2 regions of the Streptomyces sp. NPDC091972 genome follow, and region 2 is predicted to be linked to the other one. Evidence: riboswitches for the same ligand, from Rfam matches in the RefSeq annotation. Region 2 holds a riboswitch; the other holds the start of a gene.
What was found. Region 2 has a riboswitch for ZMP and ZTP ahead of ACIQJT_RS29260 (glycine hydroxymethyltransferase). Riboswitches for the same ligand answer to the same signal wherever they lie in the genome.

Region 1: another riboswitch for ZMP and ZTP. It lies ahead of ACIQJT_RS03610 (bifunctional 5,10-methylenetetrahydrofolate dehydrogenase/5,10-methenyltetrahydrofolate cyclohydrolase); the one in region 2 lies ahead of ACIQJT_RS29260 (glycine hydroxymethyltransferase).

What each region holds. Positions count from the first base shown of each region.
Region 1 covers NZ_JBIVSV010000001.1:762,788-769,948, reverse strand. The annotation lists gene ACIQJT_RS03635 (MBL fold metallo-hydrolase) at 1-385, opposite strand, end outside; gene ACIQJT_RS03630 (S-(hydroxymethyl)mycothiol dehydrogenase) at 385-1,470, opposite strand; gene ACIQJT_RS03625 (ABC transporter ATP-binding protein) at 1,754-3,508, shown strand; gene ACIQJT_RS03620 (hypothetical protein) at 3,617-3,907, opposite strand; gene ACIQJT_RS03615 (nuclear transport factor 2 family protein) at 4,081-4,446, shown strand; ZMP/ZTP riboswitch at 4,697-4,779, shown strand; gene ACIQJT_RS03610 (bifunctional 5,10-methylenetetrahydrofolate dehydrogenase/5,10-methenyltetrahydrofolate cyclohydrolase) at 4,802-5,665, shown strand; gene ACIQJT_RS03605 (glycosyltransferase) at 5,743-6,966, shown strand.
Region 2 covers NZ_JBIVSV010000011.1:95,827-102,987, reverse strand. The annotation lists gene ACIQJT_RS29285 (PLP-dependent aminotransferase family protein) at 1-411, shown strand, start outside; gene ACIQJT_RS29280 (hypothetical protein) at 510-1,367, opposite strand; gene ACIQJT_RS29275 (hypothetical protein) at 1,504-1,872, shown strand; gene ACIQJT_RS29270 (glutathionylspermidine synthase family protein) at 1,885-3,069, shown strand; gene ACIQJT_RS29265 (LLM class flavin-dependent oxidoreductase) at 3,454-4,305, shown strand; ZMP/ZTP riboswitch at 4,415-4,504, shown strand; gene ACIQJT_RS29260 (glycine hydroxymethyltransferase) at 4,546-5,997, shown strand; gene ACIQJT_RS29255 (hypothetical protein) at 6,051-6,695, opposite strand; gene ACIQJT_RS29250 (hypothetical protein) at 6,836-7,161, opposite strand, start outside.

The DNA.
Region 1 (7,161 bases), on a different contig from region 2:
CGTGGCCGGGGGTGTGCAGCACCTGGAGGTCGGCGCCCGCGGCCTCGATGACCTGGCCGTCGCGCAGATGGGCGTCGGGGTCGCGGTCGGGATGGGTCTGCTTCCACAGGGGCAGGTCGTCGGGGTGCAGCCAGATGGTGGCGCCGGTGCGCTCGGCGAGGGCGGGTGCGGCGTCGATGTGGTCGTTGTGGGCGTGGGTGCAGACGATCGCGGTCAGCCTGCGGTCCCCGACGGCCTCGAGGATGGCGTCGGCGTCGTGGGCGGCGTCGATGACGACGGCCTCGTGGTCGTCGCCGACGATCCAGACGTTGTTGTCGACGTCCCAGGTGCCGCCGTCGAGGCTGAACTGCCCCGAGGTGACGAGGCGTTCGATGCGGGCGGACATCAGAGCACCACCACCGAGCGCAGGACGTCGCCGTGGTGCATGCGCTCGAAGGCCTTCTCCACCTCGTCGAGCTGGATGGTCTCGGTCACGAACGACCCCAGGTCCAGGCGGCCTTGCAGGTGCAGGTCGATCAGCATCGGGAAGTCACGGCTCGGCAGGCAGTCGCCGTACCAGGACGACTTGAGCGAACCACCGCGCCCGAAGACGTCCAGGAGCGGCAGCTCCAGCTTCATCTCGGGCGTCGGCACGCCGACGAGGACGACCGTGCCGGCGAGGTCGCGGGCGTAGAAGGCCTGCCGGTACGTCTCGGGGCGGCCGACCGCCTCGATGACGACGTCGGCGCCGAAGCCGCCGGTCAGTTCACGGATCGCCTCGACCGGGTCCGTGTCCTTGGAGTTGACGGTATGGGTCGCGCCCATCGTGCGGGCCTTCTCCAGCTTCCGGTCGTCGATGTCCACGGCGATGATCTTCGCCGCGCCCGCGAGGTTCGAGCCCGCGATCGCCGCGTCACCGACGCCTCCGCAGCCGATGACGGCGACGGTGTCGCCCCGGCCGACGTTGCCCGTGTTGATCGCGGCGCCGATGCCGGCCATCACGCCACAGCCCAGCAGTCCCGCGACCGCGGCCGAGACCGAGGGGTCGACCTTGGTGCACTGTCCGGCGGCGACCAGCGTCTTCTCGGCGAAGGCGCCGATGCCCAGGGCGGGCGAGAGCTCGGTGCCGTCACCGAGGGTCATCTTCTGCTTCGCGTTGTGGGTGTTGAAGCAGTACCAGGGCCGCCCGCGCAGACAGGCCCTGCAATTGCCGCACACGGCACGCCAGTTGAGGATCACGAAGTCGCCGGGCGCGACGTCGGTCACCCCCTCGCCGACCGACTCCACGACACCGGCGGCCTCGTGACCGAGGAGGAACGGGAAGTCGTCGTTGATCCCGCCCTGCTTGTAGTGCAGGTCGGTGTGGCAGACCCCGCAGGCCTGCACCTGGACGACGGCCTCCCCGGGTCCCGGATCCGGCACCACGATCGTCTCCACCCGCACCGGCTCGTCCTTGCCGGGTGCGATCACTCCGCGTACCTCCTGCGCCATGGCCTGACCCCTTCCGTCGCCCGGTGCACGTCCCTCCGACCCTACGCGTGACTGATCAGTAACGGCACCGGTTCCCGCGCGGAGGGGTACCCCCGGGGAGTACGCCGTGCCATGGGGCCGCCGGACGAGCCCGGGGTCCTGCCGGCACACGAAGGCGATGATCGCGCAGCCGGGCCGGTCGAGGGCCGCCGTCGCGGTCACGGCGCCCGAGCCGCCGGGCTCTGTGTCGGAGCGCGGACGTAGCCTGAGGGCTCCGCACGCCCGCGAGGTCCGAAGGAGCGCCGTGAGCAGCACCGAGACGCAGACCGGGCCGCCGACCTGGCGGCTGCTCCTCGGATACGTACGGCCGCACCGCTGGGCCCTGGCGGCGGGTGCCGTGCTCTCGCTCCTGACGGGGGCGACCGGTCTGCTGCTGCCGCTGGTGGCCCGGGAGTTGATCGACGACCTGTCCCACGACCGCACGATCACCGGTGCGTTGGTCGTCATGTCGGGTCTCGTGATCGCCAACGCGGCGGTGGGGGCGCTGGGTTCGTACGTGCTGCGGCGCACCGCGGAGTCGGTGGTGCTGGGGGCGCGGCGCGCGCTGTCGTCGTACCTGCTGCGGTTGCGCGTCACGGCCGTGGACCGCACCGAGCCCGGGGATCTGATGGCCCGGATCACCTCGGACACCACCCTGCTGCGCGAGGTCACCACCGACTCGCTCGTGGGCCTCGGGACAGGCGGGCTCACGCTGGTGGCGACCGTGGCGATGATGGGCCTGGTGGATCCGGTGCTGCTGGGCGTCACGCTGGCGGTGATCCTGGCCGCGGGCACGGTCCTCGGGGTGATCGTGCCGCGCATCAACCGGGCCAGCCGGCAGGCCCAGGACGCCGTCGGCGTGATGGGGGCCGCACTGGAACGCATCCTCGGCGCGCTGCGCACGGTGAAGGCGTCCGGCGCCGAGCACCGGGAGGAGCGGACACTGCACGCGGCGGCCGAGGAGTCCTGGCGGCAGAGTGTGCGGGCCGCCAAGTGGTCGGCGGCGGCCGGCAATACAGCGGGGCTCGCCATGCAGATCGCGTTCATCACGGTGCTCGCGGTGGGCGGCGCGCGGGTCGCCACGGGGGCCATCGACGTCGGCACGCTGGTCGCGTTCCTGCTGTACGTGTTCTATCTGATGTCGCCGATCCAGCAGGTCGTGGGGGCGGTCACGCAGTACCAGACCGGGGCCGCGGCGCTCGCCCGTGTCCAGGAGGCGCTGCGGCTGCCCGCCGAACCGGTCGCGCCGCCCGCGCCGTTGCCCGCGGACGGGGCCGCGCCGGCCTCCGTCTCCTTCACGGACGTGCGGTTCCGTTACGCCGAGGATCTGCCGTACGTCCATCACGGGGTGACGTTCGATGTGCCCGCGCGCGGGATGACGGCGTTCGTCGGGCCGTCGGGAGCGGGGAAGACGACGGTGTTCTCGCTGATCGAGCGGTTCTACGATCCCGACGCCGGGGTGGTGACGCTGGACGGGCGGGACCTCGCCGAGTGGGACCTGCCGCAACTGCGGTCAGCGATCGGGTACGTGGAGCAGGACGCGCCCGTGCTGTCCGGGTCGCTGCGGGAGAACCTGCTGCTCGGGAACCCTGAGGCGGACGAGGATGCGGTGGCGCGCGTGCTCGGCACGACCCGGCTGGACGGCCTGGTGGCCCGGCTGCCCGGCGGGCTGGAGACGTTGGTCGGGCATCGGGGGACCAAGCTGTCCGGCGGGGAGCGGCAGCGGGTGGCGATCGCCCGGGCGCTGCTGCGGCGGCCCCGGCTGTTGCTGCTGGACGAGGCCACCTCTCAGTTGGACGCGGTGAACGAGGCGGCCCTGCGGGACACGGTGGCGGAGGTGGCGCGCACGACCACGGTGCTGGTCGTCGCGCACCGGCTGTCCACGGTGACGATGGCGGACCGGATCGTGGTCATGGACGCGGGGCGCGTCCGCGCGGTGGGGACGCATCGGGAACTGGTCGACGGGGACCCCCTGTACGCGGAACTCGCGGCGACCCAGTTCCTCGCCACGGCCAGGTGAGCAGGCGGGCGGATCCCGGCGGGCAGGGGCGGCTGGAGGGGCCGGGGGGCGGACATGCGTCGAGGGCCGCCCGGCGATCCGGGTGGCCCTCGGTGTTCGTCGCGAAGGTCAGTGGACGGCCGGCACCAGCCCGGTGACGGGGGCGACGAGGCCGGTGACCTGGCCGAGCTGGTTCAGGTCGTTGACCCGGTTGAGTCCGGCGAGCTGCCGGGAGACCGGCGGGATCTCGTCCCGGTGCTCCGCGGGGATGTCGCTCGACGCGAGCGAGTCGAGCACGGCGATCGGGTTGAGCCCGGCGTCCGAGGCGGCCGCGTCGGCCGCGTTCGCGAGGGGGGCGGTGAGGCCGGTGACGCCGACGGCGAGACCGACGGCGGCAACGATACGTCGAGTTGAGATCATGTTGTCAGCAACGCCGCCGGACCCCTGCCGGACACGGCCGGCCGAAGCTCCTCACCCGTCAGGCGGAGCGCCCGGTCTGCGCTTGCCGTGGCCGCCGGGACGGAGGAGTCTCGAAGAAACAGGCCCTGCGCGGCCCGTTGCTCGTCGGGTCGCGGCCCTCGAAGGAGGTCACCATGGGCACCGCGGCAAGCTCCGGCTTCACCAGCGAAACCCTCCGCAGCGGCATCGAAGGAAACTCAGCGGCGAATCTTCTGTCGCTCTACGCGGACGACGCCGAGATACGCGTCGTGGACCGCAACAGCCAGCCCAGCCACCCCAAGGTGGTGCACGGCAGGGACGAGATCGGCGCGATGCTCGACGACGTCTACAGCCGTGACATGACGCACAAGCTGGAACAGTGCGTCGTCGACGGCGATCACGTCGCCTTCAGCGAGTCCTGCCTGTACTCCGACGGGGTACGCGTCCTCTCCGAGTCGATGCTGACGCTCCGGGACGGCAAGATCGTCGAACAGACCATGATCCAGGCCTGGGACGAGTAACGGGAGGGCACCGAGGGACCGGATCACACCCCGGCCGACGACCACCCGGCCGGCCGACCACCACCCGCCAGACCCGGCCCCTTCCGACGCGGCCCGGCGAGGACCTGGCCCGGGAGATCGCCCGCCGGATCGAGGCGATCGGCGCCGAGCACGTCCTCGCCCGGGCGGTGGGCCTCCTGACCGGGCCCGGTCCGACGGCACCGCCGCGGGAGTGCGGGTCCCGGCCGTCGTACCGCGTCCGTTAATGTCATGTCCGGACCGTGACTGGCGCTGAGGTGGAGCACCACCGGGGAGCGGTCCGCACACTCGATGCCGTGCGCCTGGGCGATTCCTTCGATCGGCTCAGGAGTGGATCATGTCCCAGGCACGGCTCATGTCGGGCACCGCGCTCGCCCGGCGCATCGTCGAGGAGACCGCGAAGCGAGCGGCCGACGTCACCTCGCGCACCGGAAAGGCGCCCTGTCTCGCCACGGTCGTGGTCGGCGCGGACCCCGCCTCCGTCACCTACGTCCGGATGAAGCGCAACCGCTGCCGCGCGGCCGGTATCGATTCGCGGCACGTGGAGCTGCCGGCAACCACCACCACCGAGGAACTGGTCGGCACGCTGCGCGCCCTCTCGGACGACCCCGGCGTGCACGGCATCCTGCTCCAGCACCCGATGGGCCCGCACATCGACGAGCGGGCCGCGTTCGAGGCGATCGCCCCGGAGAAGGACGTCGACGGGGTCACCTTCGCCTCCTTCGCGACGATGAGCTTCGGCCTGCCGGGGTTCGTGTCGTGCACCCCCGGCGGGATCATGCGACTCCTCGACGAGTACGGCGTCGATCCGGCCGGCAAGCGGGCCGTGGTCGTGGGCCGCAGCGCGATCCTCGGCAAGCCGGCCGGGATGCTGCTGCTCGCCCGGGACGCCACGGTGACCTACTGCCACTCCCGTACGGCGGACCTGTCGGCGGCCGTACGGGAGGCGGACATCGTGGTCGCCGCGGTGGGCCGGCCCCGGCTGATCCGCGGCCAGGACATCAAGCCCGGCGCGGTCGTCGTCGACGCCGGTTACAACGCGGGCAACGTCGGTGACGTCGACTTCGACTCCGCGGTGGAGCGGGCCTCGCTGATCACACCGGTGCCGGGCGGGGTCGGTCCGATGACCATCGCCACGCTGCTGGAACAGACGGTCCGGGCAGCGGAGACGGCCGCACGGCAGAGCACCACGGGCGGGTGAACCGGCCGATGCGAAGGGGTCGTTCGCGCCGGGCGGTGCGGTCCGGCGCCATACTGTCGGGCGTGCGAGTAGCGATCATGACAGCGGGTTCCCGGGGTGACGTGGCCCCCTTCACCGGGCTGGGACACGCTCTGGCGCGGGCCGGGCACCAGGTCACGCTGGTCACCCACGGCCGCTTCGGACCGCTCGCCGCGCAGGCAGGCATCGGCTTCCACGCCCTGCCCGTCGACCCCCGCGCCGAGCTGGAGTCCTCGCGCGGGCGAGCCCTGCATCGCAGCACGACCGGCGTGGGCAAGCTGGTGCGGGTGGTCTCCATGGCACGGGAACTGGCCGTGGAGATGGTCGACGACCTGGTGGCCGCCGCCCGGGCGAGCGACGCGCTGCTCCTGTCCGGCTCGGTGGCACCACTCGGTCACGCCGTCGCCGAGGGCCTGCGGCTGCCGAGTCTCGGCCTCAATCTCCAGCCCCTCGCCCCCACCCGGGAGTTCGCGCCGCCCATGCCGGCCACCGGCTCCTGGGGCCGCCTGGGCAACCGGGTCGCCGGGCTGGGCCTGAACCTGGCCGTGGAACAGGTCTTCGCGGCGGCCCTCCCCCCGCTCCGGGCCCGTCTCGGCCTGCCCCGCACGAGCGCCGCCGCGGCACTGCGCACCCGTGAACGACGGGGCTGGCCGGTCCTGCACGGCTTCAGCCCACAGGTGGTGGCCCGGCCCCGCGACTGGCGGGCCGGACTCGACGTGACGGGCTACTGGTGGCCGTACGACGGCGGCGCGCCGCTCCCCGACGACCTGCTGCGGTTCCTCGAGGCAGGCCCGCCGCCGGTGTTCGTGGGCCTGGGCAGCGCGACCGTGCCCGACCCCGCGCGGGTCAGCTCCGAGGTCGTGCGGGCGTTGCGCCGGGCCGGTCTGCGCGGAGTGGTCCAGCGCGGCTGGGCGGGCCTGTCGGTGACGGGCGACGACATGCTGACCGTCGACGAGGTGCCGCACTCCGCGCTCTTCCCTCGGACGGCGGCGGTGGTCCACCACGCGGGCGCGGGCACGACCGCGGCGGGCCTGCGCGCCGGGGTGCCGGCGGTACCGGTGCCGGTCCAGTTCGACGAGAGCTTCTGGGCGGCGCGGCTGGTGGCGCTGGGCGTGGCTCCGCATGCCCTGCCGCTGCGGCACCTCAGCGCCGACACGCTGGAGGCGGCCCTGCTCCGGGTCACGCGCGAGGCGGAGTTCCGGGAGCGGGCGCGGGAGCTCGGGGCGCGCATCCGTGCGGAGGACGGTGTGACGCCGGTGCTGGAGGCGGTGGACAGGCTCTGACGCGCCGGTCCGCCGCGCCGGGTCGCTGGTCCGAGCGTCCCGGGCGCCGCCCCGAGGTGGACGACCTGCCCTGGGGCACCCCGAAGGGCTGCCGGTCTCAGCAGAACTCCCCGTCGTAGTCGTCCTCGACGACCACCGCCCCAGGGCGTGCCCGGCCGGCCGGCGCCCGCGGCCGCGAGGGGCGCCGGGTCACGC
Region 2 (7,161 bases):
GAGGTGCTGGCCGCCAAGGGCGACATCGACACCTGCGGGGCCCTGGACCAGTTGACCCTTGCCGAGTTCCTGACCTCCGGCGCCTACGACCGTCATGTGCGCGCCGCCCGGCTGCGCTACCGGCGCCGCCGCGACGCCCTCGTCGCCGAGCTCGCGCGGCGGGCCCCGCGGGTCCACGCCACCGGCATCGCGGCCGGCCTGCACGTGGTGCTGCGGCTCCCGCCGGGCACCGAGCAGCCGGCGCTGCGGGCGGCCGCCTGGCAGGGCCTCGCGATCCACGGACTGCACCGCTACCAGCACCCCGACGCCGTCGTCGAGCGGCGCGACGCGCTCGTCGTGGGCTACGGAACACCGCCGGACCATGCCTGGTCGGGAGCGCTGGAGGCTCTGTGCGCGGTGCTGCCCGAATAGCGCCGGCGAGTCCGACGGTGCCTTTCCGGTAGCGCCGCCGAGTCCCACGATGCCTTTCTGATAGCGCCACCGAATCCGACAGGTCCTTTCGGGAACTCTCAACGCTGCTCGGAGCGCTGACCCGACTGCTCCGGGGCCTCACCGAACCTGGCCAGGGCCAACGCCCCCGCGACGGCCACCGCGAAACCCAGCACCGCCATCCACGCCAGCCCCTCCCGGGTGCGGTCCCCGAGCCACACCACCCCCACCAGCGCGGGCCCGATCGTCTCCCCGATCACCATCCCCGCGGTCGCCGTGGTCACCGACCCCCGCTCCAGCGCCGAGGTCAGCGAGAGAAAGGCCGCGCCTCCGCCGACGAGCAGTGCGTACGTCGCCGGGTCGGCCAGCAGCGCCGACGGCGCGAGCGAGTCGATCAGGCGCACCGCCACCTCGACCACCCCGAACCCGAACCCGGCACCCAGCCCGAGCGCCAGCGCCCGCCCCCGGTCCGGCAGCCGCCCACCCCACAGCGCGAGCCCCAGTACCGCCAGGGCCGTCCCGAGCATCGCGTACCCCAAGGCCGCGGGACCGCCCCGGTCGCCCTCGGTCCCGGACGCGACGCCCAGCAGTGCCATCCCCGCGCACACCACCCCGACCGCGCCCCACTCGCCCCCGCTCAACCGAACCCGCAGCAGCCGCGCCGACACCACCGCCGTCACCGCGAGACTCGACGCGAGCGCCGCGCCCACCGCGTAGATCGGCACCGACCGCAACGCGGCGATCTGCAGCAGGAACCCCACCCCGTCCAGGGCCAGCCCCGCCATATACCGCCACTGCCGCACCGCCCGCAGGAACAGCGTCACCGCGAACGCCGTCCCCCTGCCGGCACCGCCACCCGCGTCCGCGGCCCGGGCCGCCATCGCCTGGAGCACGGTGGCCGTGCCGAAGCAGACCGAGGCACCGAGAGCGCACACCATTCCAAAGAACACAAAGTGACCATAGGGGAGGTGTGCAGAGGTGGGCCGCCCTGGGCAGAGCTCTTACTGATCTCTAAGCTGTCCGCCGGACACACGCACACCGGGCCCACGGCCTGACCAAGGGGGAGACACGAACATGGCGGACGCACGCCGGCAATTTCGCTCGGGCACGGTCGCACTCGGCGGCGTAGGACTGCTCGCCATGGCCCTGACCGCCTGCTCCTCCGAACCCGACAAGCGCTGCGTCGACCGGGACAGCTACACCCTCGGCAAGGGCTACCGGGTCGTCGCCGACAAGAACTGCAAGTCCAGTACCTCGGTCAACGGCTCCTACTACTACGGCGGCAAGAAGAAGGGAAGCTGGGTCACGGGCGGCTCCTTCACCAAGAAGTCCGGCAAGGGCTCCGGCGGTTCGTCCAGCAGCGGCGGCAGCGGGGTCGACCGCGGTGGCTTCGGCAGCGGGGACGGCGACGGCGGCTCCGGCAAGGGCAGCTCCGGCGGCTGACGGCCGAGCATCATGCGCCGACACACCATCACCCCGCGTCCCGACTGGCAGCGCACCGTCGAGGCCCAGGGCCTCGTCTACCCGCTCACCCGCCATCCCGACGGCTCCCTGCGCCCCTACTGGGACGAGAGCGCCTACTACTCCTTCACGCTCCCGGAGGTGGAGGCGCTGGAGGAGACCGTCGAGACCCTGCACGGCATGTGCCTGGCTGCGGCCGATCACATCGCCACCGCGAACCGCTTCGCCGACCTCGGCATCACCGACCCCCGGGTGGCCGAGGCGGTCGCCGAGTCCTGGCAGCGGCGTGCGGAACTCCCCTCCGTCTACGGCCGTTTCGACCTCCGTCACGACGGCGACGGCCCGGCCAAGATGCTGGAGTACAACGCCGACACCCCCACCTCCCTCGTCGAGGCCGCCTCGCCCCAGTGGTTCTGGATGGAGGAGCGCTTCCCCGGCGCGGACCAGTGGAACTCCCTCCACGAACGCCTCGTCGCCGCCTGGAAGAGGCAGGCCGCCCTCCTGCCGCCCGGCAGCCCGCTCTACTTCGCGCACTCCTCGGCCGACGAACTCGGCGAGGACCTCATGACGGTCGCCTATCTCAAGGAGACCGCCGAGCAGGCCGGCCTGGACACCGACTGGATCTCCATGGAGGAGATCGGCTGGGACCCCCTCTCCGGACGCTTCGTCGACAACCAGCTCCGCTTCATCCGCAGCTGCTTCAAGCTCTACCCCTGGGAGTGGCTCACCACGGACCGCTTCGCCGGCCACGTCCTCGACACCCTCGACAACGGCGGCGGCACCGGCAGCACCCTGTGGATCGAACCCGCCTGGAAGATGCTCCTGAGCAACAAGGCCCTCCTCGCGATCCTCTGGGAGCTGTACCCCGACCACCCCAACCTCCTCCCCGCCTACCTCGACGGCCCCCGGCACCTGGCCGCCACGACCGGCTACGTCGCCAAGCCCCTGCTCGGCCGCGAGGGCGCCGGGGTGACGGTCCACGCACCCGGCACCGGTGCGGTCCCCCGCGAGGAGCCGTGCTGCTACCAGGAACTCGCCCCCCTCCCCGACTTCGACGGCAACCACGTCGTCCTCGGCGCCTGGGTCGTGCAGGACGAACCGGCCGGCCTCGGCATCCGCGAGTCCGCCGGCCTGATCACGGACGAGTACGCCCGCTTCTTGCCGCACGTGATTCTTTGAGGCGGAGGGCGAAGGGCGAAGGTCCGGGGGGCGGGGAGCTGGGGGAGCCGGGGCGTCTTCCGGCTGCGGCTGAGTCGAACCGCGCGTCTTGCGGGCCCCCGGCGCCATGACCTGGCGGTTGTGTCAGGCGTCGGGGCGAGTCGGGTTTCCGGTCCGGCAGGGCACCCCGCGCCGCGCCACCCGCCCCCTCCGGCGGCCCCCACAAAAAACGCGTTGTCGCGTCCCGCCCACCCGCGCTACGGTCACCGCACTCTGACGCACACGCTCTCTTGAACCATCGCCGCAGAACGGGAGCAGGTCCGCGCACAGCGCGTGGCACCACGGAGGGGCGGCACAGGATCCGGCCGACCGGCGGATCCCGTATGCCCTCCGGAGGACTCTCCCATGAACATCGGCCTCGGCCTCCCCATCGACGACCCCGCCGAACTGCTCACCTGGGCCCGGCGCGCCGACGCAGGCCCCTTCCGCACCCTCGGCCTGCTCGACCGCCTCGTCTACGACAACCCCGAGCCCCTCGTCACCCTGGCGACCCTCGCCGGTGCCACCTCCCGCATCCGCGTCCAGACCGAGGTGCTGCTCGCGCCCCTCCACAACACGGCCCTGCTCGCCAAGCAGACCGCGACCCTCGACCGCCTCTCAGGGGGTCGCTTCACGCTCGGCATCGGGATCGGAGGCCGCGAGGACGACTGCCTCGCCGCCGGTATCGACCTGCACCGCCGGGGCCGTCGCCTCGACGAGCAGCTGACCCTGCTGCGCCGCGCCTGGTCGGGCGAGCCGTACGGAGAGGGCGTCGGCCCCGTCGGACCCGCTCCCGCCACCCCGGGCGGCCCCGAGGTCCTGTTCGGCGGCTTCGCCCCCGCAGCCCTCGACCGGGTCGGCCGCTTCGGCGACGGCTTCCTCGGCGCCGCGCTGCCGCCCTCGTTCATGTCCAACCTGTTCCGCGACGTCGAAACCGCCTGGCAGAAGCACGACCGGCCCGGCCGCCCCCGCCTGGTCGCCCAGGCGAACGTCGTTCTCGGCCCGGACAGCACCCAGGAACGGGCCCTTCGCAACCTGCGCGACTACTACGCCTTCAGCGGCCACGTCGCGTACATGGAGGCCGGCTTGCTCACCACACCGCGGCAGATCCGGGAGACCGTCGACGCCTACTTCGGCATCGGTGCCGACGAGGTGATGCTCTACTGCTGGGCCTCGGACGCCGACCAGGTCGACCGCCTCGCCGACACCCTGTTCTGACCTCCACCGCGCCACGGCTTCGAGGACCGGACCCCGCGGCCCGGCCTCGAAGCCGTCGCTCGCATGGTGGACGCCGCACAGGTGCCCTCCGACGTGCCCGGTAGGCTGACCGACAGGCCGTGACTGGCGCGCTGGGATGGGACGGACCATCAGGGAGCGGCCTGTGAGTGACCAAGTGCCGTGCGCCTGGGCCGAACCGTGAACCGTGACCGCTTCAAGCCACGCAGCCCGGAGGCCGCCATGTCAGAGCAGCAGCCCCTGTCCCCCGAGTCCACGGCCTTCCGCGCCGCCCTCGACGTGATCCGCGCCGTCGAGCCGCGCGTCGCCGACGCCATCGGCCAGGAGGTCCACGACCAGCGCGAGATGCTCAAGCTGATCGCCTCCGAGAACTACGCCTCCCCGGCCACCCTCCTCGCGATGGGCAACTGGTTCAGCGACAAGTACGCCGAGGGCACCGTCGGCCGCCGCTTCTACGCCGGCTGCCGCAACGTCGACACCGTCGAGTCCCTGGCCGCCGAGCACGCCAAGGAACTCTTCGGCGCCCGCCACGCCTACGTTCAGCCCCACTCCGGCATCGACGCCAACCTCGTCGCCTTCTGGTCCGTCCTCGCCCAGCGCGTCGAGGTCCCCGCCCTGGAGAAGGCCGGCGTCCGTCAGGTCAACGACCTCTCCGACGCCGACTGGGCCGAGCTCCGCCAGGCCTTCGGCAACCAGCGCATGCTCGGCATGTCCCTGGACGCCGGCGGCCACCTCACCCACGGCTTCCGCCCCAACATCTCCGGCAAGATGTTCGACCAGCGCTCCTACGGCACCGACCCCGCCACCGGCCTCGTCGACTACGACGCGCTGCGCGCCTCGGCCCGTGAGTTCAAGCCGCTGATCATCGTCGCCGGCTACTCGGCCTACCCGCGGCTGGTGAACTTCCGGATCATGCGCGAGATCGCCGACGAGGTCGGCGCCACGCTCATGGTCGACATGGCCCACTTCGCCGGTCTCGTCGCCGGCAAGGTCCTCACCGGCGACTTCGACCCGGTGCCGCACGCCCAGATCGTCACCACCACCACCCACAAGTCCCTGCGCGGCCCGCGCGGCGGCATGGTGCTGTGCGACGACTCCCTCAAGGACCAGGTCGACCGCGGCTGCCCGATGGTCCTCGGCGGCCCCCTCCCGCACGTCATGGCCGCCAAGGCCGTCGCCCTCGCCGAGGCCCGGCAGCCCTCCTTCCAGGACTACGCCCAGCGGATCGTCGACAACTCCCGCGCCCTCGCGGAGGGCCTGATGCGCCGGGGCGCCACCCTGGTCACCGGCGGCACCGACAACCACCTCAACCTGATCGACGTGGCCTCCTCCTACGGCCTCACCGGCCGCCAGGCCGAGGCGGCCCTGCTGGAGTCGGGCATCGTCACCAACCGCAACGCCATCCCGGCCGACCCCAACGGCGCCTGGTACACCTCCGGCATCCGCATCGGCACCCCCGCCCTGACCACCCGGGGCCTCGGCACCGCCGAGATGGACGAGGTCGCCGGTCTCATCGACCGCGTCCTCACCACCACGGAGCCCGGCACCACCAGCAAGGGCGCCCCCTCCAAGGCCCAGCACGTCCTCGACCCGAAGGTCGCCGAGGAGATCTCCCACCGCGCCACCGACCTCGTGGCGGGCTTCCCGTTGTACCCGGAGGTCGACCTCGGCTGACCCGCGTCCTCTCTTGAGTTGTCAAGGACCGGTGGCTCCTGGACCGGTGACTTCTAGAGATCGATGAGTTCCTGTCGTGGTTCGTCCCGCGGCGGTCCGGCTCCCGGCCCGACCGCCGCGCGGCGTATCAGTCGCGTGCCGCCGATCCCCGCCGCGAATCCCACGACGAGCCCCGGCACCGCCCACCACACGCCGTGGTCCGGGCCCTCCGGCCGCTCGGCCTCCGCGCCCGGTCCTCCTCCGGCACCGCCGGCAAGGCCCACCCGGTCGAGCCGGGCGTAGACCTCCCGCGGGGCCCGGTGCCAGCGGATGTCGTCGTCCTCCCGCTCCGGCGCCGGATCCGAACGCACCCACGGTGTGCCATCCCCGGCGAGGAACAGTTGGTCCTCCCGCGCCACCACCACATCACCACCGGGCGCCGAATCCGTCCGGGGCCAGCCGCCGACCCCCGTCAGTCCCCACAGCACGGTGAACCGCACCGCCGGATAGCGGCCCTCCTCCCACGCGCCCGACACCCGCTCCGTGCCCGTGTACGTCGGCTGCAGGAGCTGCCACAGCCGCGTGAAGTACGGCTCGTCGGCACCCACGGCCCGCGCCCGCCCCGAGTGACCGGTGACGACCATGGCCAGGTCGGGCCTGTCCAGACCCGCCCGCCCGGTCGGCGGTGTCGCCGCACCCGCCGCAGGCGCCGCGAGCACGGTCACCGCCGCGACCAACGGTGCGAACACCGCGAGCGACCTGCGTGGTGTGCGCCCGAGTAATGCGAGTCTGCTCCGCACTGTCATCCCCCTCGATCGACTCGGCCTCCCTTCCTCAAGCTCGCGAGCACGTCCTTTCGTCACACATCGCGCAGTTCCTGGCGCGGCCCCGGCTCCCCGCGCAGCCGCTCCCACGGCTTCCGCGGCGCGAACGGCCGCAGAAGCCACGCCAGGACCGCCCCGGCAGCCAGGCCCGGAAACGCCCACCACCACCCGGTGCCGGCGTCCGCGGCGGAGGAGGGGATCCCGGACGCCTCCGTGTCCCCCGCCTGCACGTCGCTCGCCGGCTCCTCCTCCGCAGGGGCGGGAAAGACGGCGTGGCCCTCGCCGGACGCCTTGCCCATCACTCCCAAGTCCGCCAGCAGGGCCCGCAGTCGGGCGGGGTTCTTCGTGCGGTGCCAATAAC